Flavivirga spongiicola: one gene and its partner. The protein of the gene in region 1 binds, or shares a complex with, the protein of each later gene. Links are inferred from orthologs where the notes say so. Each region holds a gene or a part of one and is shown on either strand. Other genes may lie near its edges. The genes, in order: accD and Q4Q47_RS00240.

Evidence for each region.
Region 2: the proteins of accD (region 1) and Q4Q47_RS00240 are in contact, whole or in part, in a solved structure (PDB 8UXZ), measured with the Escherichia coli proteins. The link is inferred for Flavivirga spongiicola from one-to-one orthologs.

What each region holds. Positions count from the first base shown.
Region 1 is NZ_JAUOEO010000001.1:3,284,240-3,287,528, reverse strand. The notes cover bases 1-2,951. They hold accD (acetyl-CoA carboxylase, carboxyltransferase subunit beta), read left to right. Parts: upstream 1-1,022; coding sequence 1,023-1,880; downstream 1,881-2,951. Other genes in these bases: Q4Q47_RS13160 (polyribonucleotide nucleotidyltransferase), read left to right, coding at 2,656-2,951; rpsO (30S ribosomal protein S15), read left to right, coding at 2,167-2,436; fbaA (class II fructose-bisphosphate aldolase), read left to right, coding at 1-633. Also shown: more of Q4Q47_RS13160, read left to right, coding at 2,952-3,289.
Region 2 is NZ_JAUOEO010000001.1:54,316-57,586, reverse strand. The notes cover bases 11-2,943. They hold Q4Q47_RS00240 (acetyl-CoA carboxylase carboxyltransferase subunit alpha), read left to right. Parts: upstream 11-966; coding sequence 967-1,920; downstream 1,921-2,943. Other genes in these bases: dnaB (replicative DNA helicase), read left to right, coding at 2,089-2,943; Q4Q47_RS00245 (DMT family transporter), read left to right, coding at 11-896. Outside these bases: more of Q4Q47_RS00245, read left to right, coding at 1-10; more of dnaB, read left to right, coding at 2,944-3,271. UniProt on the Escherichia coli protein: Component of the acetyl coenzyme A carboxylase (ACC) complex. First, biotin carboxylase catalyzes the carboxylation of biotin on its carrier protein (BCCP) and then the CO(2) group is transferred by the carboxyltransferase to acetyl-CoA to form malonyl-CoA.

The DNA of each region.
Region 1 (3,289 bases):
CCAATCGAAGAAAATATTGAAATATGTAAAACCTATTTAGAGCGCATGAGTAAAATGGGTATGACACTAGAAATAGAACTTGGAATTACAGGAGGTGAAGAAGACGGTGTAGATAATAGTGATGTTGATGATTCTAAACTATATACGCAACCAGAAGAAGTAGCTTATGCTTACGAAGAATTAAGCAAAGTAAGTGATCAATTCACAATTGCAGCAGCTTTTGGTAATGTACATGGGGTTTACAAGCCAGGAAACGTAAAATTAACTCCTAAAATCTTAAAAAATTCTCAAGAATATATTACTAAGAAATATGGTGTTGAAGAAAATCATATCGATTTTGTTTTCCATGGTGGTTCTGGTTCTACGGTTGAAGAAATTCGCGAAGGTATCAGCTACGGTGTTATAAAAATGAATATCGATACTGATTTACAATATGCCTTTATGAGTGGTATTCGCGACTATATGGATGATAAATCTGAATATTTAAAAGCACAGATAGGAAATCCTGATGGAGATGATGTTCCAAATAAAAAATTCTATGACCCACGTGTTTGGTTACGTGCTGGTGAAGTTACTTTTACAGAACGCTTAAAAAAGGCTTTTGAAGATTTAAACAATGTAAACACCTTATAATTATAGGTAAATTTACTACAAATACATTCATTAAAGGCTCTGTACAACACAGAGTCTTTTTTACATATACACCTACAAAACAACAAGTTACAAGTATTGAATTAATAAAATCATTAGGGCGTAACCACAAAATTAAAAAAAGGTTTAATTTTGTGGTCTGGCTTTCGATAATCGCTTTCCAATAAAATTTGGGAGTGTTTAAACAAATGCCTCAAATACGAAGTATTCACGATTTCGTATTTAACAATATTAAAGGATGAATAATTCTTAACGTGAATGTCATTCCTGCGGCATGTGCTGAACTTATTTCAGTAAAGCAGGAATCTCAAAGTGCTAACTAAATTTTAAAAGATTCCCTTTTACTAGGGAAAGTTAAATCGTAACTCATTATGTCTTGGTTTAAAAGAAAAACAAAAGGAATCACTACAACCACTCAGGAGAAAAAAGATACTCCTAAAGGTCTTTGGTATAAATCTCCCACAGGTAAAGTTGTTGATGCAGAAGAATTAGAGAAAAACTTCTATGTAAGCCCAGAAGATGGTTATCATGTACGCATAGGAAGTAAAGAATATTTCGAAATATTATTTGACGACAATAAATTTAAAGAACTAGATGCTAATTTAGAATCTAAAGATCCACTTAAATTTGTGGATACAAAAAAATATCCAGAGCGTTTAAAAGCAGCTCAAGATAAAACCAATTTAAAAGATGCTGTTCGTACAGCTGTTGGAAAATCCAAAGGAAAAGACTTAGTAGTTGCCTGTATGGATTTTGCATTTATTGGCGGTTCTATGGGAAGTGTTGTAGGTGAAAAAATTGCTCGTGCTGCAGATTATGCATTAAAGAACAAAATGCCTTTAATGGTCATATCTAAATCTGGGGGAGCAAGAATGATGGAAGCTGCATTATCTTTAATGCAATTGGCTAAAACATCTGTAAAACTAGCTCAGCTAGCTGATGCACAAATTCCATACATTTCACTATGTACAGATCCAACTACAGGTGGTACGACCGCATCATTTGCTATGTTAGGTGATATAAATATTAGTGAACCTGGCGCTTTAATTGGATTTGCAGGACCACGAATTGTAAGAGATACTACGGGAAAAGAATTACCAGAAGGTTTTCAAACTGCCGAGTTTTTATTAGAGCATGGTTTCTTAGATTTTATTACAGTTAGAAATGAGTTGAAAAACAAAGTAAACAAATACCTCGACTTAATAACAAATCAACCTTTAAGAGTATAAATACATAAGATTTAACGACTTAGATCTGTCAGGTTTTTAAAACCTGACAGATCTTTTTTGTAGTATAAATAAGGCTAGTTGAGGTTCGTATTATCATAGATAGTTTCAAGTTTTTTATCTTTCTTTTTTAAATGTGCATTTTTTACCTGCTGTAATAACTGTAATAGAAGTACAAACAATGTTTTGTATTCTATAAAATATTGTTTGTATCCATTAAAAATCACTATATTTGCCGCTCGAAAGATAAACTTTCGTTTACATAACAATTATTTACAATAATATTAGCATGTATTTAGATCAAAAAGAAAAAGAAGCCATCTTTAAAAAACATGGTAAAGATGCAAAAAACACAGGTTCTGCAGAAGGGCAAATTGCGTTGTTCACTTACAGAATTAATCACTTAACAGAGCACTTAAAAAACAATCGTAAAGATTTTAATACAGAGCGTTCGTTAGTAAAATTAGTGGGAAAGCGTCGTGCTTTACTAGATTACTTAACTAAGAAAGATATCTTAAGATATCGTGCCATAGTAAAAGAATTAGGATTAAGAAAATAATTAAAAGAGGCTTAACAGCCTCTTTTTTGTTTTTGCGCAGCTGTCTCTAGCCAAAAAATAAAGTGATGCGCAAATAATATAACTCGGACGAAGAGTATAAATTACGTAATTATATGATTAAGCAGATCCTGAAATGAGTTCAGGACACATAGTTTTTCATTGGTCACACAACAACTACAACAACACAACGACCATTGTTTAATTAGAATTAAAAAATTTATGATTCCACAAGTTTTTAGAGAGGTCATAGACCTAGGTAACGGTAGAGAAATTTCTATCGAAACTGGAAAATTAGCAAAACAAGCGCATGGTAGCGTTGTTGTGCAATCTGGAAAATGTATGCTTTTGTGTACAGTTGTTTCCAATTACAAACAGTCAGATGTTGACTTCTTACCATTAACAGTTGACTATAGAGAAAAATTTGCTGCGGCAGGACGTTATCCTGGAGGTTTCTTTAAAAGAGAAGCAAGACCTAGTGATGGTGAAGTATTAACAATGCGTCTTGTAGACCGTGTTTTACGTCCATTATTCCCAAAAGATTATCATAGTGAAACTCAGGTGATGATTCAGTTAATGTCTCATGATGATGATGTTATGCCAGATGCCATGGCTGGATTAGCGGCTTCTGCTGCTATTCAACTATCAGATTTCCCTTTTGAATGTGCTATTTCTGAAGCCAGAGTTGGTCGTGTAAACGGCGAATTCGTAATCAACCCAACACGTTCTCAGTTATTAGAGTCTGACATTGATATGATGATTGGTGCCTCGGCTGATTCTGTAATGATGGTTGAAGGTGAAATGGATGAGATTTCTGAGGAAGAAATGACTGAAGCTATCAAATTTGCACACGAAG
Region 2 (3,271 bases), 3.2 Mb from region 1 along the record:
ATAAAAAACCTAAGCTAAAAAATTATCTACATCTTCATTTTTTAGTTTTTATAGCTGGTTTTACTGCTATTCTTGGTGAGTTAATTACAATAAAAGCGATTCCTTTAGTTTGGTATAGAATGGTCATGGCATCTATTTTAATGTTTATTTATATTAAAGTAGCCAAAGTTAAATTAAAGATCACACCAAAGTCCCTTTTCAGGCTTTCAATAGCAGGAATCATAATAGCCTTGCATTGGATTACTTTTTTTGGTGCTATAGACGAATCTAATATATCAATAGCATTAGCCATGTTTTCAACGGGGGCCTTTTTTGCTTCTTTTATAGAGCCTATAATTTACAAGAGAACCATCATTTGGTATGAAATTCTGTTTGGAGTTATGGTAATAATAGGCGTTTTCATAATTACACAAAGTGAAATAAAATACCTTACAGGGATCCTTTTAGGAATTTCATCAGCATTTTTTTCTTCATTATTTGCGGTGTTAAATGGCAAGTTTTTAACACAACATACCGCAACAGTTATTTCGTTTTATGAATTTTTAAGTGGTGTATTATTCATTTCTATATATATTCTATTTTTTGGTGAAGGATTTTCTTCAGACTTTTTCAATTTATACGCCTCCGATTTTGTGTACCTTTTTATATTGGCATCTATTTGTACAGCCTATGCTTTTATTGCATCAGTTTATGTCATGAAACTTATTAGCCCATATACAGTTGTGCTTACTTACAATTTAGAACCTGTTTACGGTATCATTATGGCTATTATATTGTTTCCGGAAAAAGAACAAATGAGTGCATCATTCTATTATGGTGCTATAGTGATTATAGCTACCGTAGTCCTAAATGGCATCTTAAAAAACTCAAGAAAACTAAAAAGAAAGCATAGTTAACTGTTTAAGAAAATTAAAGTTTTTATATTTGTACGCTAACCTTAAAATTAATGGCTAAAACAAAATTCTTATGGAATATTTAGAATTTGAACTCCCTATAAAAGAGCTAGAAGATCAACTACAAAAATGTAGAGTGATTGGAGAAGAAAGTGATGTAGATGTTACAGAAACTTGTTCTCAAATAGAAAAGAAACTAAAAGAGGCTCAGAAGGATATTTATAAAAACTTATCCCCATGGCAGCGCGTGCAATTATCTCGCCATCCAAATAGACCCTATACATTAGATCATATAAAAGCGATCTGTGGCGATTCATTTTTAGAATTACATGGTGATCGTAATATAAAAGATGATAAAGCGATGATTGGTGGTTTAGGGAAGATAGGAGATCAAAGTTTTATGTTTATTGGTCAGCAAAAAGGCTATAATACTAAAACTAGGCAATATAGAAATTTCGGAATGGCAAACCCAGAGGGTTACCGTAAAGCATTACGTTTAATGAAGTCTGCCGAAAAATTTGGAATCCCAGTTGTTACTTTAATTGATACACCAGGTGCATATCCTGGTTTAGAAGCAGAAGAACGTGGACAAGGAGAAGCCATCGCTAGAAATATTTTAGAAATGACACGTTTAAAAGTTCCTATAATTACTGTTGTGATTGGTGAGGGAGCTTCAGGTGGTGCTTTAGGCATTGGTGTTGGAGATAAAGTATTGATGCTAGAAAATTCTTGGTATTCTGTAATATCACCAGAGAACTGTTCTTCAATTTTATGGCGTAGTTGGGAATATAAAGAACAAGCAGCAGAAGCTTTAAAATTAACCGCTACAGATGCTATGAAGATAAAAGTAGTAGATGGCGTTATTAAAGAACCACTTGGGGGTGCACATAGAGATCGTGAAAAAACATTTTTGGCAGTAAGCAATGCTATAGTAAAATCTTATGGGGCACTAAAAAACTTATCACCAACAGATTTAATATCTCAACGAATGGAAAAATATGCAAATATGGGAGTGTATAAAGGGTAAGCCTTTTAAAACCATAAGATAATAAAATCTGAAACCTATAGTTTTGGATTTTTTTATGCTTATTAACAATATTTTTAAGTTATTAACAGTTAAATTGTTAATGACCAGTGAGCAATCCTAATTCATTTTTTGTTTAAAAAACCTTTCTTTTTAATTACTTTCGTAGATATGAAACAACCTAACCAAGTTCAAGGATATAAAGTTGATAAGAGTACCATTATTAATCTTGAGAAAGGAAAAATACCACCTCAAGCACTTGATTTAGAGGAGGTTGTGCTCGGGGCTATGATGATTGATAAAAAAGGAGTTGATGAAGTTATCGATATTTTAAGCCCAGAAGCATTTTACAAAGAAGCACATCAGCATATTTTTGAAGCTATTTTTCAGTTGTTTGAAAACAGTGAACCTGTTGACTTATTAACCGTTTCAACACAGTTAAAGAAGAGCTCTAAGCTGGAATTAGCCGGAGGCGATTTTTATCTTATTTCTTTAACTCAAAAAGTATCTTCTTCAGCGCATATAGAGTTCCATGCGCGTATTATTTTACAGAAATTTATTCAGCGTAGCTTAATTAAAATATCTAGTGAAATTATTGAAGATTCTTATGATGAAACTAAAGATGTTTTCGATTTATTAGATAAGGCTGAAGCAAAATTATACGAAGTAACCCAAGGAAATATTAAAAAATCGAGTGAAACAGCTCAAGATTTAGTTATCCAAGCCAAAAAGAAAATTGAAGAAATTTCAAATAAAGAAGGGCTTAGTGGTATTCCGACAGGTTTTAACAAACTAGATAAACTAACATCAGGTTGGCAGCCATCCGATTTAATTATTATTGCTGCACGTCCAGGGATGGGTAAAACGGCTTTAACGCTTTCTATGGCAAGAAATATTGCCGTAGATCAGAATATACCTGTGGCATTCTTTTCTTTAGAAATGGCATCAGTGCAATTAATTACGCGTTTAATTTCTAGTGAAACAGGTTTATCATCCGAAAAATTACGTACAGGTAAATTAGAAAAGCATGAATGGGAGCAACTTAATGTAAAAGTAAAAGGATTAGAAAAGGCACCACTTTTTATTGATGATACACCATCACTATCCATTTTTGATTTAAGGGCAAAAGCACGTCGTTTATCATCACAGCATGGTATTAAATTAATTATGATTGATTACTTACAACTAATGACTGGTGGTAGTAGCCATGGTGGAAACCGTGAGCAAGAAATTTCCATGATTTCTAGAAACCTTAAAGCATTAGCTAAAGAATTAATGGTTCCAGTAATAGCCTTATCACAATTATCGCGTGCTGTTGAAACACGTGGAGGGAGTAAGCGTCCTTTACTGTCTG